DNA from 3 places in the Pseudalkalibacillus sp. NRS-1564 genome. Region 3 is predicted to be linked to each of the others. Evidence: riboswitches for the same ligand, from Rfam matches in the RefSeq annotation. Region 3 holds a riboswitch; each other region holds the start of a gene.

The links. A riboswitch is a leader RNA that binds a small molecule or an ion and turns the genes downstream of it on or off. The one in region 3 is predicted to bind lysine.
Region 1: another riboswitch for lysine. It lies ahead of ACIFPW_RS02610 (Na+/H+ antiporter NhaC family protein); the one in region 3 lies ahead of ACIFPW_RS10170 (aspartate kinase).
Region 2: another riboswitch for lysine. It lies ahead of lysA (diaminopimelate decarboxylase); the one in region 3 lies ahead of ACIFPW_RS10170 (aspartate kinase).

The regions. Positions count from the first base shown of each region.
Region 1 covers NZ_JBITPM010000005.1:115,466-126,422, forward strand. Annotated here, with positions in the region: gene ACIFPW_RS02560 (TIGR01457 family HAD-type hydrolase) at 1-456, opposite strand, end outside; gene ACIFPW_RS02565 (DUF86 domain-containing protein) at 622-1,068, opposite strand; gene ACIFPW_RS02570 (DUF3055 domain-containing protein) at 1,249-1,521, shown strand; gene ACIFPW_RS02575 (hypothetical protein) at 1,571-1,840, shown strand; gene ACIFPW_RS02580 (YutD family protein) at 1,852-2,157, opposite strand; gene ACIFPW_RS02585 (YhcN/YlaJ family sporulation lipoprotein) at 2,284-2,943, shown strand; gene lipA (lipoyl synthase) at 2,995-3,882, opposite strand; gene ACIFPW_RS02595 (M23 family metallopeptidase) at 4,066-5,052, shown strand; gene ACIFPW_RS02600 (methionine/alanine import family NSS transporter small subunit) at 5,095-5,199, opposite strand; gene ACIFPW_RS02605 (sodium-dependent transporter) at 5,201-6,727, opposite strand; gene ACIFPW_RS02610 (Na+/H+ antiporter NhaC family protein) at 6,961-8,538, opposite strand; lysine riboswitch at 8,689-8,869, opposite strand; gene yunB (sporulation protein YunB) at 9,027-9,797, opposite strand; partial or broken gene ACIFPW_RS02620 (ISL3 family transposase) at 9,936-10,957, opposite strand, start outside.
Region 2 covers NZ_JBITPM010000038.1:66,198-77,154, forward strand. Annotated here, with positions in the region: gene ACIFPW_RS17180 (pyrimidine-nucleoside phosphorylase) at 1-941, shown strand, start outside; gene ACIFPW_RS17185 (D-alanyl-D-alanine carboxypeptidase family protein) at 1,218-2,396, shown strand; gene spoIIAA (anti-sigma F factor antagonist) at 2,497-2,847, shown strand; gene spoIIAB (anti-sigma F factor) at 2,847-3,287, shown strand; gene sigF (RNA polymerase sporulation sigma factor SigF) at 3,300-4,055, shown strand; gene ACIFPW_RS17205 (stage V sporulation protein AA) at 4,256-4,873, shown strand; gene ACIFPW_RS17210 (stage V sporulation protein AB) at 4,870-5,301, shown strand; gene spoVAC (stage V sporulation protein AC) at 5,301-5,759, shown strand; gene spoVAD (stage V sporulation protein AD) at 5,773-6,786, shown strand; gene spoVAE (stage V sporulation protein AE) at 6,786-7,136, shown strand; gene ACIFPW_RS17230 (stage V sporulation protein AE) at 7,142-7,720, shown strand; gene ACIFPW_RS17235 (spore germination protein) at 7,701-9,194, shown strand; lysine riboswitch at 9,241-9,428, shown strand; gene lysA (diaminopimelate decarboxylase) at 9,529-10,848, shown strand; gene ACIFPW_RS17245 (peptidylprolyl isomerase) at 10,941-10,957, shown strand, end outside.
Region 3 covers NZ_JBITPM010000019.1:39,575-50,531, reverse strand. Annotated here, with positions in the region: gene ptsG (glucose-specific PTS transporter subunit IIBC) at 1-1,501, opposite strand, end outside; gene glcT (glucose PTS transporter transcription antiterminator GlcT) at 1,668-2,507, opposite strand; gene ACIFPW_RS10195 (helix-turn-helix domain-containing protein) at 3,045-3,272, opposite strand; gene sdhB (succinate dehydrogenase iron-sulfur subunit) at 3,626-4,384, opposite strand; gene sdhA (succinate dehydrogenase flavoprotein subunit) at 4,384-6,147, opposite strand; gene ACIFPW_RS10180 (succinate dehydrogenase cytochrome b558 subunit) at 6,222-6,830, opposite strand; gene ACIFPW_RS10175 (YslB family protein) at 7,139-7,582, shown strand; gene ACIFPW_RS10170 (aspartate kinase) at 7,613-8,848, opposite strand; lysine riboswitch at 9,093-9,281, opposite strand; gene uvrC (excinuclease ABC subunit UvrC) at 9,361-10,957, opposite strand, start outside.

The DNA of each region.
Region 1 (10,957 bases), on a different contig from region 3:
TGGAATCGCAATATCTCCGTTTGTCGATATAAAAGTAGCTCCGTTTCGAACGGCAATGCACGCCTTCGCAAATTTTTCGTATGTGATTGAACGGTCAATCCCAACGACAACATAGTCTGGATTGTCGTCTTGAATCATTAAACCTTCATCCGTTAAGGCATCGCGAATGCCTTCTTCTCCAATCACATAAACCGAAGCATCTTGCTTCTTATTAGAGATATAACTTGCTGTTGCCATGCTTGTTGTAAACACGTGATCTGGCGTACATGGTACACCAAACGCCTCAAGCTTACCAGAAACTTGTTCTTTCCGTTTTGATGAATTGTTCGTCACAAATAAATAGGGAATATTTGCTTCCTTTAAACGCTTCACGAACTCGACTGCTTCGTGAATTTTTTCAGTGCCCCGATACATCGTACCATCTAGATCAATTAAATAGCCTTTATAGTTTTTCATGTTCTTTTTATCCTCCTTCTACTTATCCAATCCATAAGAAAACCGCTTTCATTGATGAAAGCGGTTCATATATTCGGGTTTTGAATGAAAGATGTCAGCTGCTCGTTTCTTACTCTTTTCATCAAAAACACCTTACTTTCTTTACAATGTGTGTTTACCTTAACATCAATCTTCATTATCTGGAAGAAAAGCTGAAACAGCCCCTAATTCTTGATTTAAGTATGTTCTTATATCAGTAGGAAACTGCTCTAGTGCACTGAGGTTTTTCCGAAGATTTTGCTCCAATGCTTCATGATCAAGCATAACATATTGCTGCATTAGTGGTTTTCTCATGCCCACGACTTCTTTTAACATAATAGTATTTTCAGTTGATATTACTTTTTCATCAGCTAGGATTTCAATAATATCTTCATAGCTCCCGGGATCTCGCATAATGAATCCATCAATGATGCTGTTCCCTACGTCAATCATGCTCTCAATGACAACGTGATGAATTCGCTCTAATCCGAGAAAATGAAGTTCTGTTTGAAAAGAACTTTCCTTCATGAGAACAATCATTTTATCGAAATAAACCAGCTGTTCTTCTATTTTCTTACGATCCACAAAATACATACTCATGCACCTGCCTCTAACACTTATGATTCAATCACCATTTTCTGAAACGGTATTAAATACTTCTCTACATTTTATCATATCTTAAAATGCAACGGCTTACATTTTCTAATGAAAGCTTGTATGAGAACGCCTCATAAGATGGTATGATAGCGTTAACTAGAAAAGGAGGGTGCTATGATGGAAGATGAACGACTCATCTACGACGAACAGGAGGCCACTGAAGCCAGGTTCGTCTGCTTTATGGGAAGCAATCATCGGTTTGACCTTTGTATTGTAAAATCAGATCGCTTTTATGGAAAATCGTTAGTCCTCGATATTCAAGGAGGCAAATTTGCAATTATCGGCCACGATGATCTAAATGAGCCTGGAAATCTCGAGCATGCCTACTCTCTCAATGAAGAAGATGCTGAAGAACTTCGCAACTTCTTGAGAGAAGTCTTAAGTCACTAATATTTTATCAGACAATGAATACACTACCTCCTAAAGGTGGTGTTTATTCATGTTTGATGAAGAAGATTATCAAGACTTCGCTAACGTAGAGAAAGGGCGAAATTACGTCCTCCCTGAAGATACGCCAGAAGGTCCATACGGTTCACCGGTGAATAAAAAGCTCGGTAAAACCTCACCTTGGCGAGAAGGGCAGCGTTCCTATAGTGCATTTAATTACGAAAATAAAAATCTTCACCAACATTTACCTCGTCAGGACCCTGGCTCACATCCACCACACGATGATCCAGAAAAAGACTCCGAAAAACCATACAAAGCATAAGCCCATAGGGCTTATGCTTCTTGTTGTTGTTTCTTCGGTTTTTCCTTCTTCTGCTTCTTTAATACAAAATAAGGGCAGCCGAAGTTGCAGTATTCATATAAATAATCAAGCACCGTGCTGAATTTTGTATCGAAAGTTGCTTTTTGGTTACGGTCCTCAAAGAATCCTTTTAATCTAAGCTGACCATAGCCCCAATCCCCAACAATGTAATCATATTTATCCAAAATCTCACTATATCGAGCAAGAAAAGCTTCTTCGTTCCAACCTTCTCTTTCATCCTTCATCAACTCAAACGTATGTTGATTTACTTTTATCATTCTTTATCCCTCATTTCAAAATGGGCTCATTAGTCTTATGATACCTTTTTTATTCGATTTGTCCAAGTAATACCAGTAAAAAAGGAACAGAGTTCGGTCATGATAACAGTATGGAGGTGAATGTTATTGAAAAAACAAATTCTGCTCATACTGCCACTCGTATTAGGACTTGGGGCATGCCAGGGAGAAAATGCGACAGATTCCTTTGACCACGCAGATTTAACACCTGTTAAAACGGATCCCGATGAATACGGTATGAACACCGCTAATTCTCAGGAAAAGTCCAAAAAGGGTGGCTTTGGATATGTGCGTCATACACGAAATACTAACAACATGAATTCTCAAAAACAACCCGAGAACATAGCCTACCTTGATCGTGATCGTATGTCGGATATGATCGGTTCAATGGCAATTGTTTTACCTTATGTCAGTGATGTCGCAACGCTAGTAACAGATGAAGAAGTTCTCATTGGCTATAAAACAACAACAAAAGATCGTGATGCCACTGCAGATCAAGTAAAGAAAACGGCTCTTTCTGTCATTCCAAGATATTATCATGTCTATGTTTCTGACGAAGAAGGAATGATTGCTGAGGTCGAGCGATATCAAAATGCCTCCACTGCAAATGGAGAACTCGAGAAGAGCATAGAAGAAACGATTGCCAAAATGAAGAAAGCGCCACAAGGGAAAAAGGTAAGTGATGGAGAGAACGAGAACGGTGAGATGAAGGGCGAAATGAATGAAGACTTAAATGATACAGATGGAAAAGAAATGATGTCGAAGTAAAAAAATCGGCCCGATAAAGGCCGATTTTTTATCTTTATTATTACTTATCCATTACTTCGAAGCTTGCTTGGCTGCATTGACTTGCTCATCAGCATGATAAGACGAACGAACCATTGGACCAGATTCACAGTGTTTAAAGCCTTTTTCTAACGCAATATCTTTGAGCTCAAGAAACTCTTGAGGCGTCCAGTATTTTTCTACTTTTAAATGCTTTTTCGATGGTTGTAAATATTGCCCAAGTGTAACAATATCAACATCATGTGCACGAAGATCATCAAGTGTTTGAATGATTTCCTCTTTTGTTTCACCTAATCCTAGCATGATGCTGGATTTAGTCGGAATCTCAGGATTCATTTCTTTTGCACGCTGAAGAAACTCTAGTGTACGACGATATTTCGCGCGTGCTCTCACTCTTGGCGTTAGGCGCTCCACTGTTTCAATATTGTGGTTCATAATATCCGGTTTCGCATCCATGAGTGTTTCAAGCGCTTCATATTGGCCACCCATGTCTGATGGAAGAACTTCGATCGAACAGAACGGATTTTTACGACGAATAGCACGTACGGTTTCAGCAAAAACAGCCGCGCCACCATCTTTTAAATCATCTCGCGCTACAGCGGTAATGACCACGTGTTTTAGTCCCATCTGTTCAACGGAATCCGCAACGCGTTCAGGCTCTGCCCAATCAAGCTCAGTTGGAAGACCAGTTTTTACTGCACAGAAACGGCATGCACGAGTACAAACATCACCAAGAATCATAAAGGTTGCCGTCTTACGAACAGCCCAACATTCATGAATATTCGGACAACGCGCTTCCTCACAGACCGTATGTAACTTTTTCTCGCGCATCATCTTTTTTAAGCCTTTATAATTTTCGTTTGTATTTAGTTTTATTTTCAACCACTCTGGTTTTCTTAAATATTCTTCTTTCTTACTCACTACACTCACCTCACCTATTACTTTTCTGTAATAAAGAATACCATAGGTAACTCATTCATTTCTATAAAAAGTGTGAATCTATTGAGGATTAAGACTTTAGACCTTCCATTATTTAGTTCTAATGATTTACGCACGGAAAACCAAACTAAGGGTAATGACAAATTACGAAAGGAGAAGAAACACTTGAGAAAATATAGTTTTCTTATCCTTATTCTTTTCTTCCTCATCCCTATAAACGTTCGAGCTGCTGATATAGACGAAGATAAACTAAGAAGCGAACGGAAGATGTTATTTCATAAGATGGAAGCCGTCACACAAGTCCCCTGGTACATCTATGCTGGTATTGATCAATATGAACGAAGCATTAGGCGCTCACAAAAAGATATTCCTCGTGAAAAAGGTGCAATAGCTATCTATATTACGCCTGAGAAATGGTCTGGGAGTACGAATCCAAATAAAGAAGATCACGACCCTATCTCGATATCGTTCTTTAATGGAATTGGCCTCGATGGCAATGGAGATGGCAAAGCCGAGCGTACTAATGACGAAGATCTACTTTATACAATTGGGTCTTTCATACAACAGTATGGAAGTTCTTTAGAAGATATTCAAATTGGTCTTTGGGACTATTATCATCGTGACCAGGCAGTAAGGACGATTACAAGTAATAGTGCTGTTTATCATACATTCAAAACGCTTAAACTCGATAAGCATGCTTTTCCCGTACCACTTCACGCAAACTATAGTTACCGAAGCACTTGGGGCGATCGACGTGGCTGGGGCGGACTTCGAATTCACGAAGGAACGGATATTTTCGCTTCTTATGGTGTTGGAGTGAAAGCGACAAGTTACGGAACTGTCGAAACGAAGGGATGGAATGAATACGGTGGATGGCGGATCGGGATTCGGGATATCGATGGCAATTACCACTACTATGCTCACCTAAATGGGTTTGAAAAAGGCATTGAGAAAGGTCATGTTGTACAGCCAGGTGAAATCATTGGGTATGTTGGTAGCTCTGGATATGGACCAAAAGGAACGGCTGGAAAGTTCCCGCCACATCTTCACTATGGCATCTATAAAGACAACGGAAGAACAGAATGGTCGTATGATCCCTATCCTTCGTTGAGGCTCTGGGAACGACAGGAACGAATACGCAACAAAAAGTAAGCAAAAAAGAAGAACTAGCTCGCTAGTTCTTCTTTTTATGTTCTATTGTTTTTTTGATACTCTTACAGCATTCAAAATGCTAGCCGCAAGACCACCCCATATAATAACCATTCCAACTACCATCATGAAAATCGCGCTACCACCCATATTAGCTTACCTCCTTATACTTTTGCTGTTCAGCTTTCGCATCCCATTTCTTTAGGCTGAATAGAATTCCAACCAGAAGGGCGAATCCTGCGACAGCCCAGCCACTATAAAGAATAAAGCCGTTTGAGTAGCCTTCATAGTTCCCAGTCGGTGTATCAAACTGACGAAGAAGATTTGTCTTAAAGAGATCGAACATCATATAACCAAGTACGAGAGGAGTAATGACTCCAAGACAAGCTTTCCACCAGTACTTCAGTGAAATGTCTGAAATGCCGTTTGCATGTGACTCAAGCGTATTAAGCTCACGAAGTACCCATGCTACAACAACCACCTCCACTAGTCCTACAAAGGCAATTCCGAACTGGTTAATAAAGTAATCAGCTGCGTCAAGGAAGAACAATCCGCCTTGCGTTGCAAACAGAATCGAGATAATAGAGGAAATCCCTCCACCAATTAGAACAGCTTTCGTACAAGAAATTCCGAACTTCTCAGAAACACCTGCAACATATGTTTCGGAAATAGAAATCAGTGAAGACAAACCTGCAAGTACAAGTGAAGCAAAGAATAAGAATCCGAACAACCCGTTCAAAGCTGGAAACTCATTGATTATTTGCGGGAAGACAACGAAGGCTAGTCCTACGCCACCGCTCACTACTTCGCCAACGCTAAGCCCCTGCTGCTGAGCCATAAATCCAAGCGCTGAGAATACCCCGATACCTGCTAGAAGCTCAAACGCCGAGTTACCAAAACCAGTAATAAACGCGTTATTCGTAATATCTGATTTCTTAGGTAAGTAACTAGAATAAGTAATCATAATAGCAAAAGCAATGGATAAACTGAAGAAAATTTGTCCGTATGCAGCAACCCAAACACTTCCTGAAGTAATACTGTCAAAATTCGGTGTAAAGAATGCATTTAGACCTTCAGCAGCACCAGGCAGTGTCACTGCTCGAATCACAATGATTAAGAAAAGAACAATTAATGTAGGAATGAAAATTTTATTAGCACGCTCAATTCCCTTTTTAACACCTGCAAGAAGTACGCCAAGTGTAATGATCCATACTGCAATTAATGGGAGAAATACGCCTGGTACGATACTACCTGTTTGTCCAGGATCAACCGTTAATTTCAGATAATCATTGAAGAGGAATGCTTCTGTATCAGAACCCCAACTTTGATTAAATGCAAAATAGCTATAAGAGATGGCCCACGCAATAATTACCGCGTAGTATGTGGAGATGACGAATGCAACGATAACGCCCCACCACCCAAGCCATTCCATCTTCTTATTCATTCGAAAGAACGAAAGTGGTGCGGATCCACGGAATTTATGACCCAATGTAAATTCAAGAATAAGAATTGGGATTCCGGCTGTTAATAATGCAAATAAATAAGGAATAAAAAATGCTCCACCACCGTTGTCATAGGCTACGGCCGGAAATCTCCAAATGTTCCCTAGACCTATTGCTGAACCAACTGCGGCTAATATAAAACCAGCCCTTGTCCCCCATTGCGCACGATTTTCCAAATAAATTACCCCCTTAGACAAATGTTAACCTTTTTCACCATAAGCCCCCTTCCAGAAAAAGGTTAAGACTTTTAAGTAAATTCAGATTATTTTGTTTATAGTATATCTAGTACGTATGTCCTTGTCAAAACAATCTTTTTACATTTTTCGTATGAATCGTTCAATTTTCTATATAAATCTCTCTATTTTTGTGAAAATACATAAAAAAACAGGAGGAATATCCTCCTGTTTGATTAATGATTTGCCATTTCAACTGGTCTGTTGGCATATTTTCCTTTTAGCATGAAAATTAATAATCCGAATAGAATCGCTGTTGCCACAAGACCAAGAATGGAACTACCAGTAAAGCCAAGAACCAGATATCCTAGTAACGAAATACCTGCAACGAGCAATGCATAAGGCAACTGTGTCATCACATGATCGATATGGTGACTACCCGCGCCTGTTGAAGAAAGAATTGTTGTATCCGAAATTGGTGAGCAGTGATCTCCAAATACAGCTCCTGCAAGAACAGCGGCAAGTACAGGAAGCATGTAGGTAGGATCCGTAGCAGCAGCAATCTCTCCTGCGATCGGAAGCATAATGCCAAATGTTCCCCACGAAGTTCCCGTTGCAAACGCCATAACACCTGCAAGTAGGAACAAAATAGCTGGTAAGAAGCCAATCACAATGTGGTCATTAACAAGTCCTGCAAGATACTTACCAGTCCCTAGTGAGCCGATAATTTCAATCAATGTCCATGCAAAGAAAAGAATGTATACGGCTGGAAGCATTGATTTAATGCCTTCCCAAATTCCTTTTCCAAGAACCGCTCCACCCATTCGTTTTGGAAAGAAGAAGAGGAGAGAAGTTATAAGTCCAATGATTCCACCATAAAGGAGAGAAGCAGCAACGTCTGTATTTTCAAAGACAGACAAAGCTGTCACGGCTGTATCCGTTCCGCTAACAGCCTGAATTCCTGTGATGACCATAAACGTCACAGTACCAGCAATTAGCATAATAATAGGCCATGCAAGATCAGCTACTTTCCCCTTCTCACTTTCAGGTAGTCCTGATGTTTGACCAGGTACGGCACCTTGATTCGGATCAAGCACTTCTCCTGTTTTCTGTGCACGGTCTTCATGTACTCTCATTGCCTTAAGATTAATGTCAAAATAACTAACAAAGAACACCATCGCAAGTGCAAAGAGAGCATACAAATTCATTGGAATCATTCTTATAAAAGCTTCTAACGCGCCAACACCTGTAATGCTATGCGTTGCTAATACACCACCAATTAACGCGATGATATAAGCGCCCCAGCTTGAAATAGGTGAAATAATACACATTGGTGCTGCAGTTGAATCAATGATATAGGCAAGCTTTGCCCTTGAAACATTGTGCCTGTCCGTAATCGGTCTACTTACGTTCCCAACTGCGAGCGAATTAAAGTAATCATCAATAAAAATAATAATACCAAATACCGCTGTGACAATCTGTGCGCCTACTCTTGTTTTCACGCGTTTCATGGCCCACTCGCCAAATGCGCGACTTCCACCTGATATCGAAATAAAGGCCGTCGTCATCCCTAATAAAAGCAGGAAGAAAATAATGTACATGTTCCAAGTATTTAAACCACCGCTCTCGGAATCAATGAAGATCCCTTTTACGATTGTATAAATTTCTTCTAATGAATTTGGTACACTCCAATTGTTGATCATTAGCGCACCAAGAATAATGCCTACTCCTAAAGAAGGAAGCACTTTTCTAGTCACCACTACCATTAGCAAAGCTACGAGTGGTGGAATAATGGATAGAACTGAATTCTCCATGAATATCCTCCTAATATATGATTGGTCATCATAACCGGAATGGACGCCTATCCCTCAGCCTTCTCGTCGTGTTTGAACGCAAAAAAGCGAGCAATGATAGGATTGGTCCTATCATTGCTCGCTTCACCGAGTCAATGTTAAGTGTCCACCCCGATCAGTAGTTCTCCATTACAAGTTAGACTCATAATGACAGTTCGACACTTCTTCAATGTCGCCCCAACACAAATAATGTGACCGTTATTTATGCTTCGGCAGATCTCCCTTTCGATGCTGATCATTGGTGTCATTCTCCCAACACGTACTCATGAGGATCTGCTCCTCTACCTCATCGTATAAGATAAGGAACAATATTAAGTTCAGTTTTAAAGTATACCTTACTTTCGTTGTTTGTGCAATTGTAGATTATTCCAGAGATATTTCTATTAGAAGGGAACCATTTTTTTAGCTATCGACATTGAACATTGAAGCTGGTTAATGGCCTCCTTTTCTTAATCTGGCTTCGGCAAAACGATCGATGGATTTCCACCATTTCCATTATCACCATTATAATAATAAGGAACGTCTCCCTGAATAAATAAATCTCCAATTTTTACAGAGTTCGAAACTTCAGTATTCTTTGTAGAGAAAGGAATAATTACGTTCATCTCAACTTTAATATTGATATACACTTCAAGATACGTGTTGTTAATTCCCGTTTCTTTCACCTTTGTATCAATATTAGAGACCACATCTCCAATCATTTCAAACCGTACTGGAATCCTCGGCCCAAAATTTGAAAGAAGAACATTATTTGTAGCCATCCCTAAAGGTATGGAGTATACGATTCCTTGTTGATTTTCGGTACCTTCGTAATCGATATCTATATCATTCTTAAAGGTTTCCAGCTTATCTAAATCACCAGCTTCAACATAATCTAAGTAAGTTTGAACTCGTTCTGTGGCCTCTGAGATCAATCGATTATAAACTTGCGAGTTAAAGCTATAACTTGGTACTTTTTCGGAATCATTACCATGAACGATAATTAAATTCTCAACGTCAATACCGTCTGCGATCTTCTTTGAAATGGCATCATTTATTGCTTGCGCAGCAACTTGACGTGTTTTTGTTTCAGCAATACTGATTAAGCTTGGTTCAATTCCTTTATTAACAATCCATAATCCTTGAACAGTAGTAAAGATAAAAATAATAAAGGAGATGACAAAAACATATCGAAAGGGAAGCGGCCCCTTTCTAAAGAATTTTCTACGAGTTCGAAACAACATGAACCCTCCCTTCTCTTCTTCATGTATATGCCACGGAGAAGAGAAGTATGGACAATTTCCTAGAAAGAGCCAAAATCAAGCTATTAAATGTGGTTCTAAATCAAATGTTGGGGTAGGAGATTTATCTCCTACTCCTTATCCTAGTTGAAAATGACGAATTTTTTTGTACTGATGATGTAAAAGGATCTTTCTTCGTAAGCGGTCATATCGCTTAAAACCAAAGGCATTTCGCTTAATGACCTTCGTTTGATTGTTTAAACCCTCGATAAAACCATTATTATAGTTCAAGGCAAAACTATTCAGGACTTCTGGTTGCCAGTTCTTAAGTGTTTGAACGGCTTGTCTGAACTCCTTCATATTCGCTGCTTCAACCGTTTTGTAGTAATTATACAGAGACTGTTTAACTTGGTTAGGATTCTCTTGACCGATTCGTTTCGCTTCCTCAAACCAGCTTCGAAACGCTTCTTTTAACTCGTAAGCCTTTCGTAATTCCTCGGATAATCCAAGGTAACGGTCCAGATACCACTTTTGTTTCTCACTCAACTGCTCATATCGCTTGTAAAAAACATGCTTCATTCGCTTGCACTTTTTACGGTCATAATCATGGAAATTCTGTTGAACTCTTCTTCGTACACGCTCTAATGCCCAATAGATGTAGCGACAAAAATGAAAGCGATCAGCCACGATGATTGGCTTTCCTAGTGCCTTTTGAACAGCTGACTTGAAGGCATAGCTCATGTCCATGATCACCACTTCAACTCGCGACCCCTTCTTGCGAAGATAGTCCTTTACGGTCTCAATGGAGCGATTAGGAAGGATATCCAAAGGCTGCTTTGTATCTCCATCCGCAATGACAACTTGATATTTTCCTTCATCGGTATCTCCTTTATATTCATCAATAGCGATGACACGAGGAAGATCACTCACTTCTTGAAGCGTTGGTGCGGCGACTTCATCAAACCGCCTTATCGCAGTTGAATGCGACGTACGAAATTGGGCTGCGGTATCCTTGAAATTCTTCCCCTGTACCACGCGTAATCCCAGGGCCTGATTCCATTCCTTTGAGTGACGCTGATAGCGATTGACGATCGAATTCCTTTCAGCGAATCGTTTCCCACAAGCACACACATAACGGCGCTTGCGATAAAACAAAAAAG
Region 2 (10,957 bases), on a different contig from region 3:
TAGATAAGCTGGAGTCTATTAAAGGATTCCACATTGAGATGACCAAAGAAGAATTTGTGAATAATGTGAATACACATAAACTTTCTGTAGCTGGTCAGACAGGGAACCTCGCTCCAGCAGATAAAAAATTATACGCGCTTCGTGATGTAACAGCTACTGTGGATTCCATTCCATTGATCGCAGGATCTATCATGAGTAAAAAGCTTGCTTCTGGAGCAGATGGTATTGTTCTTGATGTCAAAACCGGATCCGGTGCTTTCATGAAGAAGCTTGAAGACTCAGAAGCTCTTGCTAAAGAAATGGTTAACATCGGAAACAACCTTGGACGAAACACTGTGGCAGTTATTAGTGATATGAGTCAGCCGCTTGGTTTTGAAGTAGGAAATGCAAATGAAGTTCGAGAAGCTTGTCAGGTTCTTCAAGGAGAAAATATCGAGGATCTTCGCCTGCTTTCTCTAGAACTTGCTTCACATATGACAGTGATAGCTGGTGCTTTCGATGACTTTGAGACGGCGTATAAAACACTTGAAGAGAATCTTCAAAATGGAAAAGCGTTTGAATCATTTAGAACGCTCGTTCAAGCTCAAGGTGGGGATGTATCCGTCATTGATGATCTTTCTAAACTTCCACAGGCAAAGCATGATATTGAAGTTTCGGCACATCAAGATGGGTATGTAACAGAAATTGATGCTGAATCTGTTGGTGTTGCTGCTATGTATCTTGGTGCAGGAAGAGCGACAAAAGACGATCAAATTAATCACGGTGTTGGGATCACCCTGAAGAAAAAAGTCGGCGATAAAGTGGAGAAAGGCGAAGCACTAGTTGTTCTTCACAGTGATGAAGAAGACGTTCAGAACTCAATCGATAAAATTAATGAAGCTTATACTCTTTCTAAGCAAGCTGCTGAAAAGCCACAGCTAATTTATAAAGTTATTAACTAATAAAAAAAGATAGTATCTTGAGAAGTCTCTTTTGGGAGGCTTCTTTTTTTTATGTGTTTAGCTATGTGAGCTTATCTTTTTGGCTCATTCACGTGACATCTTCATCTCAGAGCGTAATTAAGGCAATAATCAACTACTTCATTAACATGTCCATGTGTATACATCCGTGAAAAGATTTAAGGAGAGTGAATGCGATTATCAATAGAGGATATAGAATTCGTATATTTTTCCAAGATGTTGGAAATCCTTGTAATACTAAGAATGGAGGGATCACCAATGAAAGTTGTTGCAACAGCGCTCGCCTTCTTGCTGGGAGTAACTCTTATTGTTCCTTCTTTTGCGCATGCAGAAGAAGCAAAGCTAAAAATCGCAGAGAATTCTTCTTCCGCTATTTTGATTGAGCGAGATACAGGTGAAGTATTGTTTGAAAAAGATAGTGATAAAAAGCTTCCTCCTGCAAGTATGACTAAAATCATGACCATGATCTTAATTATGGAAGCGATTGAAAGTGGAAAAATAAGCCTCGATCAGAAAGTTAGAGCAAGTGAATATGCTGCTTCGATGGGTGGTTCACAGATTTTTCTTGAGGCAGGGGAAGAAATGACGGTTAACGATATGTTAAAAGGTATTGCAATTGCTTCCGGTAATGATGCTTCGGTAGCAATGGCTGAAGCGATCGCTGGTTCGGAAGAAGAATTTGTTAATTCGATGAATGCAAAAGCAAAATCAATGGGACTCAAAAACACTCATTTTGTAAATCCTACTGGATTACCAGCGGAAGGTCATTATTCCACTGCAAATGATATGGCCCTTATGGCTAAAGAGCTTCTTAAATATGAATTGATTACAAAATATACTGGATTATATGAAGACTACCTGAGGCAGGATACAGATAAGAAATTCTGGCTCGTTAACACTAATAAGCTTGTTAAATTTTATCCTGGTGTAGATGGGTTGAAGACAGGATTTACAAGTGAAGCAAAGTATTGTCTTACGGCAACGGCGAAAAGAGATGACATGCGAGTGGTGGCCGTTGTAATGGGTGCTCCATCTCCAAAAGTACGTAATGCAGATATTACTAAACTGTTTGATTATGCATTTTCTCAATATAAAACACATAAGTTATTCGATCGAAACAACATCGTGAAAGAAGTAAAGGTAAATAAAGGAGATCAACCTACCATGTCTGTTGTAACATCTGAGCGAGTTTCCGTTCTTCTTAAGAAAGGGCAAGAAAACGGTAAAATTACAACAAGCATCAAAGTCAATAAGAATATAGAAACACCTGTTAAGAAAGGGGAAGAGGTAGGTGAGTTGTCTGTGAAAATAGATGGTCATGTGACAGCTACATCTCCGGTTATTGCAGCCAAAGACATTCAAAAAGCTTCCTGGTGGCAGCTGATGAAACGAACAGCTGCACAGTTCGCCAAAGCGCCTACTCAAACTGTCAAGTGATCACCTCTTTCATCGAAATCTCACTAGTTTTGTCACGAAGAAGGAATTAACCCTGTAAAGAGAGAAAAAACTCACAAGCAAACATGAGGAGGAATGTGACGTGAGTCTTTCGATCAATCTTGAAGTGCGCCATCCCGTTCTTTTGATTCGTCTTGATGGAGAGTTGGATCATCATACATCAGAAGAACTAAGAGACAGGGTAGATTCGATTATTGAAGAGCGTAAAATTGAACATATTGTGCTAAGTCTAGAAGGTCTTTCATTCATGGATAGTTCAGGTCTCGGTGTTATTCTAGGGCGGTACAATAAAGTGAAGAGTTTTGGAGGAGAAATGGTCGTATGTTCAATCTCTCCACCTGTTAAGAGATTATTTGAAATGTCAGGTCTCTTTAAAATTGTGAGGCTTGAGGCTGATGAGCAGCATGCCCTCGCTACTTTGGGGGTGGCATAATGAGGAATCGTATGGATATCGAGTTCTCTGCGCTCAGTCAAAATGAATCATTTGCTCGTGTAACTGTAGCAGCTTTTATTGCGCAGCTCGATCCAACTGTTGATGAACTTACTGAAATCAAGACAGTTGTATCGGAAGCTGTTACAAATGCCATTATTCATGGATATGAGCAAAATTCTGAAGAGAAGGTTTACATTTCGGTCGAGTTAAATGACGACACGGTCAATTTAACCATTCGTGACCATGGAATGGGAATTCTTGACCTTGAGGAAGCAAGACAACCTTTGTTTACAACAAAGCCTGAACTAGAACGATCAGGGATGGGCTTTACAATTATGGAGAATTTTATGGATGAGGTCAAAGTGGAGTCTGCAAGTGGCCAGGGTACGACCATTCACTTAATGAAGTATCTATCAAAAAATAAAGCGCTATGTAATTAAGGGGACCTGCATATGGACGTGGAGGTTAGAAAAGGGAAGCAGTCGCAACTGAAGCCTGATGAAGTGAAGGAATTGATTAAACAAAGCCAGAATGGGGACCAGGGAGCCAGAGACCTCATTGTTCAAAAGAATATGCGTCTCGTCTGGTCCGTTGTGCAGCGATTTCTAAATAGAGGGTATGAAGCGGATGACCTGTTTCAGATCGGTTGTATTGGTTTGTTAAAATCCGTGGATAAGTTCGATCTAAGTTACGATGTGAAATTCTCCACCTATGCGGTACCAATGATTATCGGGGAAATTCAGCGCTTCATTAGAGATGATGGAACAGTGAAAGTGAGTCGATCCCTTAAAGAAACCGGCAATAAAGTTAGGAAAGCGAAGGATGAGTTATCGAAAACGCTCGGCAGAACGCCGACAATTAATGAAATTGCAGAACGAATAGAAGTCACGCCGGAAGAAGTTGTCATGGCACAAGAAGCTGTAAGGGCACCAACTTCTATTCATGAAACGGTTTATGAAAACGATGGAGATCCTATCACTTTACTCGACCAAATTGCCGATCATACAGATAGTGCTTGGTTTGATAAATTAGCCCTTAAGGAAGCATTGCAGTATCTTGATAATCGTGAGAGACTAATTGTTTATTTAAGGTATTACAAAGATCAAACTCAGTCTGAAGTGGCAGAAAGACTGGGGATTTCTCAAGTTCAAGTATCGAGACTTGAAAAGAAAATATTAAAACAAATTAAAGAACAGATGAGCAAATAGCTCATTCTGTTCTTTTTTGTTTGCAAAGGATTTTTTTACCAGAATAATAATAGAGCTATCACTAAGATTAATGAATGGATGATATAAAAAGGACCCAAACTTCTAGGGAATTAATGGTACTTAGGTTGCTAAAGAATGAGAGTCATTTGGTAGAAACATACTATAACCAATATGCCCCTTGAATAAGGAGGTGGAGGATCATGGATAGTCAGATAATATATCTTCGACTTAGGCAAAAAAAGAAAGTACCACCTAATAAGAAGTTATTGATTGGTGATATTGCTCAGCTCATAGGAGAAGATTCTTGTTGTAGTAAGGTGGAGAATATCCAGATTTACCATGTGACGAAAGAGGATAAGAACTTAGTCGTAATCGATGTTATGAAAGTCATTATGTCCATCCATAGCGAAATGGAAAACGTTGAGATTCAAGTAGTCGGTCCTACACAAACGATTGTAGAAGTTCAGTATCCAAAGAAGAAATTAGCACCCGTTTATTTTGTTCTTATCTGGTTTTTATTATTTATTGGTGCGGCCCTCGCTATTATGAATTTTCATGAAGACGTCAGTATGAGAGAGGTTCATCAGCAAATATATAAAATTGTGACTGGAATCGACAATCCAAAACCACTGCTTCTACAAGTACCATACTCATTTGGACTTGGAATTGGGATGGTCCTGTTCTTTAACCATCTTTTCAAAAAGCGGTTTAACGAAGAACCTAGCCCACTTGAAGTGGAAATGTTTAATTATCAACAGGACCTTGATCAATATGTAATCGTTCATGAGAACGAAGAAAACGGAAATTCGAAACCATGAATGCTCAATTTCTCTTAGTGATGTTAATCGGATTTGCTGAAGGGATTGCGGTTGGGGCTGGATTTGTTGCATTTCTTTCAGTTCTTGGCATTATCCCCAGGCTCACTCAATTGTCCAAAACGTTACACCTCATTCGTTTTTATGAATGGGGGATCATTGTAGGTGCTGTAGTGGCAAGTTGGTTATCGTTAAGAAATCCAACTCTTGGCCTGCCCAAATTTGTAGTGATCCCAATTGGACTCGGTGCAGGTATATTTATTGGGATGTTAGCAGCAGCATTAACAGAAGTACTTAATGTCTTGCCAATATTAACGAAACGGATTGGGTTTATAGATAAAATTTTGGTTTTACTAATGGCTATAGTACTTGGTAAAGTATTCGGATCATTGTTTCATTGGACAATTTTTGTGGATGGAGGGATCAAGTAATGAAAAAATCATTAAACGATCAGGAAAAGTATAGTCAGAACATTAAAGAGTATCAGCCAAAGCCGCCGTATTTTTTCAACTGCATAAAAGCGTTTGTTGTAGGCGGGTTTATTTGTATGTTCGGGCAAGGTGTTCAGAATTTCTATATCAATGTCTTTGATTTTTCTAAAGAAAATGCTGGAAACCCGACTGTAGCCACTCTCATATTGATCGCAGCTTTATTAACGGCTTTCGGTTGGTATGACAGGCTTGGTCAATTTGCGGGAGCAGGTTCAGCTGTACCAGTTACAGGCTTCGCTAATTCGATTACTAGTGCTGCTCTCGAGCATAAAAGCGAAGGGATTGTACTTGGTATAGCAACCAATATGTTTAAACTTGCTGGCTCAGTCATCGTGTTTGGCGTCGTTGCGGCTTACATTGTAGGGATGGTCAGAATGGTTTTTAAAGCCCTGATATAAGGAGAGAACCTGTATGAAATCAGGAAAGCAAACATGGAGTTTTTCAAATGTTTATTTACAATCAGTAGGTACAGCAACAGGCCCAAAGGAAGCAGAAGGTCCATTTGGAAATTCTTTTGATGTGACCTATGCTAACCTTCATTGTAATCAGGCAAATTGGGAGCTTGCTGAAAGAAAATTGTTAGAAGATGCAGTAATGAGTTGTTTGAAGAAAAAAGAATTAGCTCCTGATCAAGTTGATGTTTTTGTAGCGGGTGATCTATTAAATCAAATCGTAAGCGCAACTTATACAGCAAGGTCTAATCATATTCCTTTTCTAGGTGTTTTTGGAGCATGCTCGACATCCATGGAATCCCTAGCGATTGCATCTTCTCTAGTTGATGGTGGTTTTGCTGAGAGGGCTATTGCTGGAGTGAGTAGCCACAATGCAACTGCTGAAAGACAGTTCCGTTATCCAACAGAATATGGAGGTCAGAAACCTGGTACTGCGACATCAACTGTAACTGGTGCTGGAGCTGCGTTAGTTAGTCAGGAGTTATCGGACATTCAAATCTCTGCGGCAACGATTGGAAGAGTAGTTGACTGGGGAATCAAGGATCCGTTTGATATGGGGAGTGCGATGGCGCCAGCGGCAGCAGATACATTGGCCACACATTTTGAGGACCTAAATGTAAAACCTTCAGATTATGACTTAATTGTTACTGGAGATTTATCTGCAGTTGGTTCTCCGATTGTTCGTGATTTATTGCTTGAGAAAGGGTTTGACATTACTAATAATCATAATGACTGTGGGTTAATGATCTATCGACCTGATCAGAAGGAAGTATTCGCAGGTGGAAGCGGGTGTGCCTGTTCGGCGGTTGTTACGTATGGTCATCTCATTGAGCTTCTAAAACAAGGGAAGTATTCAAAAATTCTAGTTACTGCTACAGGATGCTTGCATAGCCCCGTTATGGTGCAACAGAAAGAAAGTATGCCTGCTATCGCTCATGCAGTGGTTTTTGAGCGAGTTGGAGGTGAGGAATAGTGGAATACTTCATTGCTTTTGCAGTAGGAGGAGCCATTTGTGTTGTTGGTCAGTTATTGCTCGATATTTTTAGATTAACGCCTGCTCATGTAATGTCATCTTTTGTGGTGACTGGAGCGATTCTTGACGGTTTTGGTATATACGATCGACTGATTGAATTCGCAGGAGCAGGTGCGACAGTCCCAATTACGAGCTTTGGGCATTCCTTGCTACATGGGGCGATGCAGCAAGGAGAGGAACATGGATTTATAGGCATTGCAATGGGGATATTTCAGTTAACTTCAGCTGGAATTTCATCAGCTATTGTTTTCGGATTTATCATAGCCATTATATTCAAGCCAAAGGGGTGAATGAATTGAACAAGCGGCGGGTTATTTTCGTTACTGATGGAGATCTTTACGCGCAAAAAGCAATTGAAAAAGTGGCTTCGGATATTGGCGGGAGATGCATTAGCCAATCAGCAGGAAATCCAACCCCGCTTGCTGGTTATGAAATTGTTTCCCTAATTAAAGAAGCTCCACACGATCCAATCTTTGTAATGTTTGATGACAGTGGTTTTCCGGGTGAAGGTTATGGAGAACTAGCGATGCAGGCTGTGGCTGAGGATGAAGATGTTGAACTACTTGGTGCGATTGCAGTTGCCTCGAGAACACACTTCTCTGAATGGACGAGAGTAGATGTTTCCATCGACAGGGATGGTGAATTAACGCATTTCGGTGTTGATAAGAATGGATTTGCTGATATGGAAGCCGGGAGAATAGATGGGGATACTGTATCTATTTTAGATAAACTGAATGTCCCAATTATTATAGGTGTCGGTGATATAGGTAAAATGTCTGGGCTTGATGATCCGGAGGTTGGGTCGCCTATAACATTGAAAGCCGTTCAAATTCTGCTTGAAAGGAGCGGTTTCTATGACAACAAAAATGAATAACAAACAAAAAATATTTAAAAAATTAAAAGAAAATGAAGACTTCTTGAAAAAATCAATTGGCATTGGGGAAAGTTTTGACGTAGGTGTACGTAAACTCAAGATTTTGAATAAAGAAATACAATTCTATTATTGTACTGGTTTATGTGATACATCAATCATTGTTGAAATCATGCGTGAATTGATGGAATTAGATGATCATCATCGCTTGACCGTTAAATTCGAGCAAGTTATCCATAATCATTTACCCCATCAGCAAGTAACAAAAGTAGAGACGTTCGATGAGGTCGTCGATCAAGTTCTTTCTGGACTGATCGCTGTATTTATGGAAGGCGAAGAGATTGCTTACATTATTGATGTTCGAAAGTATCCAGGTAGAACGCCTCAAGAGCCAGACACTGAGAAAGTGATCAGAGGTTCTAGAGACGGTTTCACAGAAAATATTATTGAGAATACTGCACTTACTAGAAGGCGTATTAGAGATGGTCGTTTGCGTAATGAAATATTTCAAATCGGAGAGCGTTCCAAAACGGATGTGTGTATCACTTATATTCAGGATGTAGCTAACCCAAACTTAGTTGAAATCATTAAGAAAAAACTAAAAGAAATTAATATTGATGGTATTCCTATGGCTGATAAAACTGTTGAAGAGTTTTTAGTGCATCAGGCGGGAAATCCTTTTCCACTTGTACGATATACGGAAAGGCCAGATGTAGCCGCATCCCATTTGTTAGAAGGGCATGTCTTGATTATCGTCGATACTTCTCCGAGTGTTATTATTACGCCAACAACCTTTTTCCACCATGTTCAACATGCAGAAGAATACAGGGAAGCTCCATTACCAGGTGCATTCTTGAGATGGGTCCGCTTTGGAGGAATGCTAGCAGCGCTATTGTTACTTCCCCTGTGGTTATTGGCGGTATATGAACCTGGGTTGTTGCCTAAATCGATTGATTTTATTGGGCCAAATGATGAAACGAATGTGCCGATATTTATTCAAATCATTCTTGCAGAAATTGGGATCGAAACACTGAGAATGGCCGCCATTCATACGCCTACCCCGCTTTCTACAGCGATGGGTTTAATTGCGGCTGTATTAATTGGTCAAATTGCCATCGATGTAGGATTATTTGTTCCAGAAGTTATTCTGTATGTTTCTATTGCGGCTATAGGTTCTTACGCAACGCCAAGTTATGAGTTATCAATAGCGAACAAACTAGTTAGATTATTACTACTTTTCCTTGTCTTTTTCTTCAGAGTTCCAGGATATATAATAGGCGTGACAGCTATTATTCTCTTCCTAGTCGCCTTAAAGCCATTAAATACACCTTATTTATGGCCATTCATTCCTTTTAATGCAAAAGCGTTTATTCAAGTGCTAATTCGCGTTTCTGTTCCTTTGACAAAATTGCGTCCAAGTATTACAGAGCCCCAGAATGAAACGAAGCAGCCGGACAAACCACTTGCCGAATCTTAAAAAGTATGATAATTTATTTCTTAATTGAATAGACCTCATTGAACGTAATGGGGATAGAGGCGCAAAACGAATGAGTAAGATATCTGAGCATAGAATGGAATGCGAAGACGATATCAGAAAGGTCAATTTGCCGAAGTGAGAAAGGACCCATCCTTTTCTTGCTGGGCTGCTGCTGAATAAGTTGCAGACTGTCACTGGAGGATGAATTTCTTTCAGTGGTGAGCTAATCCAACTCGTGAGGATACGGAGAAAACAGCCTATCTATAAAGTTGGCTGTTTTTCTTATTGTGTGGAGGGAGCTCGCATTTATATAAGCGAGAGGGGAGAAATGATTGTGAATTTATACGGTACATCTGCAGTTTCAGAAGAGGGGCATTTAACAGTTGGAGGGATCGATACGGTCCAATTAGGAAAAAAATTTGGCACTGCGTTATATGTTTATGATGTGGCTATGATTCGAGACAAAGCAAGGGCGTTTCGAAGTGCCTTTGAACGTGAGAATGTAAACTATCAAGTAGCTTATGCTAGTAAGGCCTTTTCATGTATGGCAATGATCCAACTTGCAGAAGAAGAAGGATTAAGTTTGGATGTTGTATCCGGTGGAGAGCTTTATACTGCTTTGAAGGCAGGTTTCCCCGTGGAGCGTATTCATTTTCATGGAAATAACAAAAGTGAATCTGAAATTAGAATGGCGCTTGATGCAGAAATAGGTTGCTTCGTTGTTGATAATTTTTACGAATTATCTCTCCTTGAGCAAATTGCAGAAGAAAAAAATGTGAAAGCTAATGTGCTGTTGCGTATAACACCAGGTATTGAAGCACATACGCATGATTATATTTTAACAGGCCAAGAAGATTCTAAATTTGGTTTTGATTTACAGAGTGGTCAGGTAGAACGCGCGATATTGGATGTAACAAAAATGAGTGCTGTTCATCTTCTTGGACTTCATTGTCATATAGGCTCACAAATTTTTGAAACAAATGGTTTTGTAATGGCTATTGAAAAGATTTATAGCTATCTTACAACATGGTATGATGCCTATGGTTTTGAGCCTGAAGTCCTTAACCTTGGTGGAGGATTTGGAATCCGATATACGAGTGAAGATCACCCATTACCAGTAGGGAACTACATCGAAGCTATGATTGAAACAATCAGAAATCAGGTAACAGGGCAAATGAACATGCCTGAGATCTGGATTGAACCTGGTCGTTCACTAGTAGGAGAAGCTGGAATGACGTTATATACGGTTGGTTCACACAAAAATGTTCCAGAGTTGCGACATTACCTCGCTGTAGATGGAGGGATGACGGATAATTTACGCCCTGCTCTCTATCAGGCAAAATATGAAGCCACAATAGCAAATCGAATGAATGAAGCAAAAGACCACCTATACTCTGTAGCAGGAAAGTGTTGTGAATCAGGTGATATGTTAATTTGGGATTGCCAGTTACAGCGAGCGATTGCTGGTGATACGATGGCTGTTTTTTCAACGGGGGCATATGGTTATTCCATGGCAAATAACTACAATAGATTACCAAGATCAGCTGTTGTCTTTGTTGAAAATGGTGAGGCCAACCTTGTTGTTGAGAGAGAGTCATACGAGGATTTAGTTCGACATGATTTGCCATTAAAACAAGCGATTATATCAAAATAATAGTTGAAAAGCATAAATGATATGGAACAGCTTCAGTCTGTGCTATAATGAAAGAGCTTTTAAGAAAATTGTTAGTGCAGGAGGATTTATTTATGAAAAAAGGAACAAT
Region 3 (10,957 bases):
TATCTCTGATTTGTCCTTTCAAACCATCGGACTGCGTTCCAAAAATAGCCTGAATGTTATTTCCTACTTCCATAACACCTGATGCACCAAGACGTTTCAAACGCTTCTTATCCACTTCGCCTTTATCTGAAACAGAAACACGAAGTCGTGTAATACAAGCGTCAAGACTTGTAATATTGCTTTCACCGCCAAGAGCTTGAAGCACATTGTAAGCAAGCGCTGTATTGTCCTGACCATCGTCAGCAATTTCATCCTCTTCATCTTCTTCTCGTCCAGGAGTCATTAAGTTAAACTTACGAATCGCAAAACGGAAGCCGAAGTAATAGATTAATGCGAATACTAACCCTACTGGAATAACAAGCCACCAGGCAGTTCTACCTTGAAGTACTCCGAATAGAAGGAAATCAATGACACCACCAGAGAAAGTCATACCAATTTTAACATCAAGTAAAGCCATTGTCATAAAAGAAAGACCTGCAAAAATCGCATGAATTCCAAAAAGGACTGGAGCTACGAATAAGAAAGAAAATTCAAGCGGCTCAGTTATCCCCGTTAAGAATGAAGTAAGTGCAGCCGAGCCCATGATTCCTGCTACAACCGCTTTCTTTTCTGGTCTAGCTTCATGATACATAGCAAGCGCTGCTGCAGGAAGACCAAACATCATAAACGGGAATTTACCAGTCATGAATGTACCAGCAGTTAACTCAGCACCATCTTTCAACTGTTCGAAGAAAATCTTTTGATCTCCTCGAATGATTTCACCAGCAGCATTTGTATATTGTCCAAACTCAAACCAAAATGGTGAGTAGAAAATATGGTGCAGTCCAAATGGAATTAACGACCGTTCAATAACACCGAATACAAATGCAGCAAGAGCTGGATTAGCATCAAGCATGTTGTGTGAGAAAGCATTTAGGCCAGATTGTACAGGTGGCCAAACGAAAATCATAATTACACCAAGAATCAAAGCTGAAACCGCCGTAGCAATTGGAACAAATCGTTTCCCAGCAAAGAAACCAAGATATTGAGGAAGTTGAATATTATAATACCGTTTATACATATAGGAGGCAAGAATACCGACAATAATTCCTCCGAAAACCCCTGTTTGTAATGTAGGTATACCCAGCACATTAGCATATGATGCGCTTTCAGCAACTTGATCAGCTGATACGCCTTCAAGTACACCCATTGTAATATTCATAACAAGGAAACCTACAATTGCTGCAATACCCGCAACGCCGTCTCCATCAGATAATCCAATTGCTACACCAACCGCAAATAGTAGTGCAAGGTTAGCAAATACTATCCCACCAGACTCCTCCATGACAGTAGCAAGAAGCTGGAACCATTCAGCTGACAAGAACGGTAGTTTTTCAAGTAAAGTTGGATTTTGAAATGCATTACCAAAACCTAGTAATAGTCCAGCAGCAGGTAAAATTGCAACTGGAAGCATTAGCGCTTTACCAACGCGCTGTAAAACCCCGAAAGCCTGTTTAAACATGTGTTTTCCTCCTTTTATTTTTCCCCCAAAAAATTTGAATATAAAAAAGGCATGAGTGGACGGTATGACAACTCAATCAGGATATACTATACCCCAATCAGTTTTTGTCATTCCGGCTTCACTCATGCCTGATCGTATCAGTAACACGTTACCGTTAAGTATGAAATTATTTAGGAGAAAGCCTTTGCAAGTGCATCGTTAAATAGACCGCTTCTGCATCAGGAAAATCCGTACGAAGTTCCTTCTGCATAATTTTAATCAACTTCCATGACAGATTATAGCACACTGGATATTCTTCTTTCAACACTTTTTCTAATCGTTCATGCGCTTCCACGGGTTGATTTAACTCACTACGTTCAATCGCATGTCTCAGATGACGTACAAGACGCAAATAATCAATTCCTGTCCGACTAATTTCAATTCGAAGAGATTCTTCAATGACTTTAACGAGTTGACTAATTAAAGCCGAATATTTGTTAAGCTTACCTACGCTTCTATTGGTAATAGCACTGTGAATGTGTAACGCAACAAACCCAATCTCTCCATCAGGAAGAGCCACATCAAGCTTATAATTAATTAACTGTATCACTTCTTCAGCAATTGTATACTCTTTTGGATACATTGTTTGCGTTTCGACTAGAAAAGGATTCTTTACATCCAATCCTTGACGAAGGCGTTTAATCGCAAAGGAAAGGTGATCCGTTAAGGAAACGTGGATATGCTCGTCTAACTCCGCATCCAGCTTATCTCCGATCAGCGAAATCGTATCATTCATCATGCCGATAAAAGATTCTGGTACATGTGGAACTAATAACTTATATTGTTCCTGCTCATGCTTATCTATAAGAACAAAATACTTGTCTACTTTGGATTCATCGAGTCTTTCGCCTTGTTTCTGATTGAAGCCAATCCCTTTTCCAGTTAAAACGACTTCATTATTATTCTCCGAAACGGCAATTACGACATTATTATTTAGAATTTTCTTTATTTCAAATTCACCATTCATGTTCAATTTCCCCTCATTAAACCGGTTTCATTTGTGATTATGAACGTACTAATGATAGTAAATAACAGATCGAACGTCAATGAGAAAACGTTCCATTAGGTTGCCCCTTACTCATGTAATATAGTTGATATCATAATCTATTGCTTTATTTATAACAACCCGAAGATAATTTTCTATCTTCCATTCATTTCATTTGCCGATATTTTATGTCATTATCATACAAAAGAAAATCTACTAATAAGCTACGCTTGTTTGTATAAGTGTCTCTCCTTCGCATGGAAACATCTTGTTATAAGCCTTTTTGTTATCTTAACATACTATTCATTCTTTTTTATTTTAACCTACTCACTTCATAGACTGATCTCTATAAATTTCTCTTCCTTACCCTTTATCATGAAGTTTAAGTTCCTATGTATCTCATTGATTCTTTTTCACAGAATGACACTTAACTCGAATGAAAAAATAATCTAGAATTAACAGTATAAGCAAACAAGACGTTTCACAAAAGAAAAAACCGGCTTTTAAGCCGGCACAGTTTTATATTTCTAATTCTCCCAGTCGAAGCAATTCGACAACAGCCTGAGAACGCCCCTTTACCCCCAGCTTTTGCATCGTGTTCGAAATATGGTTCCGAACTGTTTTTTCGCTAATAAACAATTCTTCTGCTATTTCTCTTGTCGTTTTGTCTTGAACAAGCAATTCGAAAACTTCTCTTTCTCTTTTGGTTAATAGTGGCTTTGGTCGGTAGTGGTTCCCTTTCAACATTCCACCCTCCTCGATAGGGCAACAAAGCAACTTCGATTGAAATTATATAGTCCATACAATATATGAATTTCTATCTTACGTGTTACATTAATTCACACATTGCATAAAAACAGTTTAGAGAATTTATTATGACAACCTTCGTTCTTCTTCATCATTTCCTGAGAAATATCGTAATAAGGTTTTATTCTTTTCTTAAGACTTGGCTCTTTTAAAGAAGCTGTAGATCTTAGAATCAATTAAGTTCTGTCATGATCAATCGCTTCGCAGAAAAAATCGAGAACCCACGGTATAAGCTAACATAGCTTAAGAATTATCTGAAACTAAAAAAAGACCCCCTTGTAGGGGATCTTTTCCTAGTGATCACTTCCAAAAAAGTTTTTGAACGTTTGAAGTGACGTTGCTCTATTCATTGCAGCAATAGAAGTTGTTAGTGGAATTCCTTTCGGACAAGATTGCACACAGTTCTGTGAGTTACCACAGTTCCCAAGTCCACCCTCTCCCATTAAGCCTTCCAGACGCTCCTCTTTGTTCATCTCACCTGTTGGATGTGAGTTGAATAATCGAACCTGTGAAATAGCAGCTGGTCCAATAAACTCCGAGCGACTATTTACATTCGGACACGCTTCAAGACAAACACCACATGTCATACATTTTGATAGTTCATATGCCCACTGTCGCTTATTCTCAGGCATTCTCGGACCAGGTCCAAGATCATAGGTACCATCGATCGGAATCCATGCTTTCACTTTCTTAAGTGCATCAAACATTCTGCTTCGATCTACAGCAAGATCTCGCACAACCGGGAATGTGGTCATTGGCTCTAAGCGAATTGGTTGCTCAAGTTGATCTAGTAAAGCAGTACAAGATTGACGTGGTTTTCCGTTAATGACCATCGAACAAGCTCCGCATACTTCTTCTAGACAACCCATTTCCCAAATAACAGGTGTAGTTTTCTCACCGTTTGCATTAACTGGATTACGACGAATTTCCATTAAAGCAGAAATAACGTTCATATTTTGACGATATGGAATCGTAAACGTTTCTTCATATGAATTAGATTCAGGTCCATCCTGCCTTTTTATCTTAAGTGTGACAGTTTTATTCTCACTCATCATTTATCCCCCGCTTTCTTCTTAGAATAATCGCGTTTACGAGGTGGAATTAATGATGTATCTACTTCTTCATAGTAGAATTCTGGTTTGTTGTTGACTGCATCGTATTTAGCCATTGTTGTTTTAAGAAATTCTTCATCATTACGCTCAGGGAATTCAGGCTTGTAGTGAGCACCGCGACTTTCGTTACGGTTTAAGGCTCCGATTGTAATTACCCGTGCCAACTGAAGCATGTTAGATAATTGTCGAGTAAATGAAGCCCCCTGATTACTCCACTTGGATGTATCATTAATATTGATGTTCTCGTAACGCTCCATCAACTCTTGAATTTTCTCATCTGTTTCCTTTAACTTGTCGTTGTTTCTTACAACCGTTACGTTAGCTGTCATCCATTCGCCAAGCTCTTTATGAATTTGATAAGCATTCTCTGTTCCGTTCATCTTCATGATTTCGTCCTGCTTTGCCTGCTCTTCTTGTTGATGCTTTTCAAATAATGAAGAAGAGAGATCCTCAACCGTTGCTTCTAATCCATTAATATAGTCAACCGCATTTGGACCAGCAACCATGCCACCATAAATAGAAGATAATAGCGAGTTTGCTCCAAGACGATTGCCACCGTGTTGAGAATAATCACATTCACCAGCAGCAAATAGCCCAGGAATATTAGTCTGCTGGTTAAAATCAACCCATAAACCACCCATTGAATAGTGTACAGCAGGGAAAATTTTCATAGGGACTTTACGAGGATCGTCACCCATGAATTTCTCATAAATTTCAATAATACCGCCAAGCTTAACATCAAGCTCTTTTGAATCTTTATGTGAGAGGTCAAGGTAAACCATGTTCTCTCCATTAATACCAAGCTTTTGACTAACACACACATCAAAAATTTCTCTCGTAGCAATATCACGCGGTACAAGGTTCCCATATGCTGGGTATTTTCCCTCAAGGAAATACCATGGTTTACCGTCTTTATACGTCCAAACGCGGCCACCTTCGCCACGTGCAGATTCACTCATAAGACGAAGCTTGTCATCACCAGGGATTGCTGTTGGGTGAATTTGAATAAATTCCCCATTAGAATAAATAGCCCCTTGCTGATAAAGCGCACCAGCAGCAGAACCTGTATTAATAACAGAGTTTGTACTCTTACCGAAGATAATACCTGGTCCACCAGTCGCCATAATAACCGCATCTGCTTCAAAACTTCTTATTTCAGAAGTTGTTAAGTTTTCACCAACAACTCCTCGGCATACACCTTCATCATCTAAAATAGCGGAGAGAAATTCCCATCCTTCATATTTTGTAACGAGGCCTGCTACTTCATGGCGACGAACTTGCTCATCAAGCGCATATAGAAGCTGTTGCCCGGTTGTTGCACCGGCAAAAGCAGTGCGATGATGTTGTGTTCCACCAAAGCGTCTAAAATCTAGTAGACCTTCTGGTGTTCTGTTAAACATTACGCCCATACGATCCATTAAGTGAATGATACCAGGCGCTGCATCACACATTGCTTTTACTGGAGGTTGATTTGCAAGGAAATCTCCTCCATAAACTGTATCATCAAAGTGCTCCCAAGGAGAATCTCCTTCTCCTTTTGTATTAACAGCCCCGTTAATTCCCCCCTGCGCACATACAGAGTGAGAACGTTTTACCGGAACGATGGAAAGAAGATCTACTTGCATTCCAGCTTCCGCAGCTTTGATGGTAGCCATCAAACCTGCAAGGCCGCCTCCAACTATCACTAATTTACCTTTACTCATAAGAACAGTTCCCCCTTAAATGCTGGCTCTGTCTGAAAGTTATGTATCAGACGTGGTGAAGACAGTTCACTTTCTTAAACGAATGCAAATAATGCGCGCATGCCAACAACTGAAAGTGCAACGAAAATGACCATTGTTACGTATGTCATCGTACGCTGTGATTTTGGTGTTACTGTGAAGCCCCAGCTTACAAAGAAAGACCATAAGCCATTTGCGAAGTGGAAGACAGTACCAAGTACACCAACGATGTAAAAGATCATCATTCCTGGATTAGACAAGATATCAGCCATCATTTGGAAGTTTACTTCTGCTCCCATCGCAGCTTGTATTCTCGTTTGCCAGACGTGCCAAGTTACAAATATTAATACGATAACGCCAGAAATCCGCTGCAAATAAAACATCCAGTTACGTAAATAGCCATATCGACTTACGTTGTTTTTGGATTGAAATGCGATATAAACACCGTAAATCGCATGGAATAAGAGCGGTAAGAAAATGACGAAAATTTCAAGCAAATACCTGTAAGGAAGGCTCTCCATAAAATGAGCTGCGTCATTAAACGCCTCGGGCCCTCTTGTTGCAAAATAGTTAACAGTGAGATGCTGAGTAACATAAAGTCCGAGCGGAATTACTCCTAGAAGCGAATGCAATTTTCGGCTTACAAAGTCTCGACTTGCGGCCATGTTTTGTGTGTCCCCCTTTTAAGTTGTTAAGCTACCATCTGCCAGTGCATTTTTTTCTAATAAAGAAGTCTTTGCATGCACAGAAATCATCGCTTTCTGTCGATTATATTGTGACATACCCATTGTACTCCCATCATTTAGGACCGTCAAGAAAACGTGTACATTTAGATTTTTCAAAATTCCCTTGCAACACCTGCGTATATCTCAATTGAATACGCTTTCTATATATATAAATTCTATCTATGGTGCTATGGAGGATTTGTCGATAAAACGTTATAATTATTTTGTAGAAAAGCTGGGAGGAATTTATGTTTAAGAAGCGCACAAACTCGATTGATTATAGTCATGAAATAGAAACAACTGCTTTTGGATATGAATTTTATAGAGAAGTTCTTATTCCTGAACTTCTTGGTAGTGAACAGCCGGCTGTTTTATATTGGACTGGAAAAGAAATGGCTAGGCAATTCCCGCTCTCCACTCGAGAAGAGATCGAGGATTTTTTTCAGCGTGCTGGATGGGGTAAATTATCAATTGCACAAGAAAAAAAGAATGAAGTAACGTTTGATCTTCAGTCAGCTCTTATCACTGAGCGAAGAAATACTAGTCGAAATGCTTGTTATCAACTAGAAGCAGGTTTTCTTGCTGAACAATATCAAAATATGCTTCGTTGCATCGCTGAAGCCTATGAAACTGATAAAAAGAATGAAATTCAAATCACAGTAAAATGGGACCCAAAAGATCAGATTGAATAGAAAGGAGACCACATGTGGTCTCCTTTTTGATTACATTTGTTTAACAGGGGTTCTTTCATCTAGTTGAAATTTATCGTGTAGCGACTCAATAGCATAAATCATTTTATCTTCTGGAACGATCGTTGACACTTTGATTTCTGATGTACTCACCATCTTCATTTCTACCCCGTGTTCAGCAAGTACTTCAAACATTTGTGCCGCAACGCCAGGGTTAGAAATCATACCTGATCCTACTATGGATACCTTAGCAAGTTCTGATTCGTGATAAATATGTTCGTAGGGAAGTTTCACTTTAATGCGACGGAGCACATCAAGAGTTAATTCAAGAGAGGCTGTTTCAATTGAGAATGAGATACTCGTTGTATTTTTCTCTCCTGTACTTTGAATGATCACATCTACATTAATACCATTTGCCGCAAGAGATGAGAACAAGGAAGGAAGTGTTGTAATCTCATTCGGCAAACCTGAAATTGTTATTTTTGTTACATTACTTTCAAAAGCCAGACCTCTAACCACCAAATTTTGTTCCATTGATACGACCTCCTCAATTAGCGTTCCAGGTTCATTCGTAAAGCTCGAGCGGACCTCAAGCAAGATGTTATAGTTTTTTGCAAACTCAACCGCTCTAGGATGTAAGACACCAGCCCCAAGGTTAGCAAGTTCAAGCATTTCATCATAAGAAATCGTAGAAAGCTTTCTTGCACCTTTCACATATCGAGGATCTGTCGTATACACGCCATCCACATCTGTATATATCTCACAACGATCCGCTTTAAGAGCTGCTGCAATCGCCACAGCTGTTGTATCGGAACCACCACGCCCTAGCGTCGCGATGTTAGACGTATCAGTTAGCCCCTGGAATCCTGCTACAATCACAATTTTCCCTTCAGCAAGGTGTTGATTCATACGTGATGCATCAATATCGAGGATTCTGGCATTGCCGTGAAGCGACTCTGTTTTAATTCCTGCTTGCCAGCCAGTTAATGAAATAGCATCGTACCCTTCTTCATTTAATGCCATTGAAAGAAGCGCTGTTGTTACTTGTTCTCCAGTCGTTAGAAGCATATCAAGCTCTCTTGCAGACGGTGTAGCTGTTATCCCTTTTGATAATCCTAAAAGCTCATCCGTTGTTTTGCCCATCGCTGAAACAACCGCAACAACCTCATCTCCATTATTTACAGCTTCCATAAGCCTTTTGGAAACATTTTTGATTTTCTCTACATCTCCAACAGACGTACCTCCGAATTTCAATACGCGTAGTCCCACTCTCTCCATCCTTTCTTTCATGCAGCTCGTTATCCCTCATAGTGCGTAATCATCGCACGTTACAAACACTCACTAACTAAGAGTCGAAATGGATATTAAAAAACTCGGCCACTCACCAGATTGAAATAGCGATAGCCTTCATTTTTTATACTTTAAACTTGTAAAGCGTTTATTAAAGTATAAAAAAACAACAATGAGAAAAACCTCACTGTTGTTTTCATAACAAATCCAAGAAAACGTCCCTTTGTGAGATAGTTCTCCATCCAATTCCCGGGTAGGTATTGGATGACAGCTCTGCACTTATTCAATACAGATCCAGCTTCAGACGGATAAGCGTCTTTCCACTTCGGCAAATCCCCCTTTCAGCTCCTATCACTGAGTCTTAACACTCTTCAGTAAGCTTATTATTGGTTTTTGCGCCTCTACCATCACTTCAACTTTCGAAGTGTGGAACTATTAAATTTCACTCATTATAACGAACTTACGTGAATGCCGCAACATGTTCTTACAAATTAATTTGATTGACTTTCAAATCGAGCGACTACTTCCTCTGCAACATTCATTGGTAGTCCTGCGTTGTGTAAGTCTTCAACGCTTGCTTCTTTCATCTTTTTGATCGATCCAAAATGATTTAGCAGCTTCTTTTTTCTCTTCTCTCCGATACCGGGAATATCATCAAGACTTGACTTAAGCATCGATTTTCCTCGAAGCTGTCGATGAAACGTAATCGCAAATCGGTGTACTTCATCTTGAATCCTTTGCAACAGGTAGAATTCCTGACTATTTCTTGGTAGATAAACAGCTTCAGGAGGATCACCAATAAGAAGATGAGACGTTTTATGTTTCTCATCTTTCGTCAGCGAGCAAACCGGTATGTCCAGACCAAGCTCATTCTCGAGCACATCCTGTGACGCCTGTATTTGAGCTATTCCGCCGTCAATAATAATTAAGTCAGGAAGCGGACCATTTTCCTTAAGCATTCTTGAATATCTTCTTCTCACAACCTCTTTCATAGAACCTACATCGTTTGGTCCTTCCACTGTTTTGATTTTGTACTTGCGATACTCATTTTTCTTTGGCTTTCCATCAAGAAAAACAACCATAGCGGATACAGGGTTCGTGCCCTGAATGTTCGAGTTATCAAAAGCTTCAATTCTGAGCGGAGCTTCTATATTAAGCTTTTCTCCCAAGTTGTCAACAGCATCAATCGTTCTTTTCTCGTCGCGTTCAATTAATGAAAATTTCTCATTAATGGCAATGGTCGCATTCTTCATTGTAAGCTCGACAAGCTCTTTTTTCTTGCCTCTTTTTGGCTGGTGAACTGGAATTTGTAGAAGTTCTTCTACCATTTGAGCATTAACCTGCTGAGGAAGCAATACTTCTTTTGGCTTAGGATGATTTTGTTGAAGATAGAACTGACCGATATAAGTTAAGAAATCTTCTTCAGCATCATTATAGAAAGGGAAAAGTGAAACATCTCTCTCAATTAACTTCCCTTGTCGTACAAAGAAAACTTGAACACACATCCATCCTTTGTCGAAACTATATCCAAAAATATCCCGATCAATACCATCGTTAGATTGGATCTTTTGCACTTCCATAACTTTATCAATATGAAACATTAAATCACGAAACTCTTTTGCTCGCTCGAAATCCATATTCTCAGATGCTGTGGTCATCTTTCTTTCTATGTCTTCTTTAACTTCCTGGTGACCTCCGTTTAGAAAACGCGTAATCCCGTCAATCATCTCTTTATTTTGCTCTTTAGAGACGTCGTTGACACATGGAGCCAAACACTGGCCTATATGATAATAAAGACAGACGCGATCAGGCATTTTACGACATTTACGTAAAGGATATAGTCGGTCCAAAAGCTTCTTTGTTGCACTAGCTGCATAAGCATTCGGATATGGACCAAAATACTTACCTTTATCTTTTTTTATTTTACGTGTCGTAATTAAGCGGGGCTGTTCTTCTGCCGTTATTTTTATATAAGGATAGCTTTTATCATCTTTAAGCATCACATTATATTTCGGATCATGTTTTTTGATTAAATTAAGTTCAAGAATAAGAGCTTCAAGATTTGTGGAGGTTACGATATACTCAAAA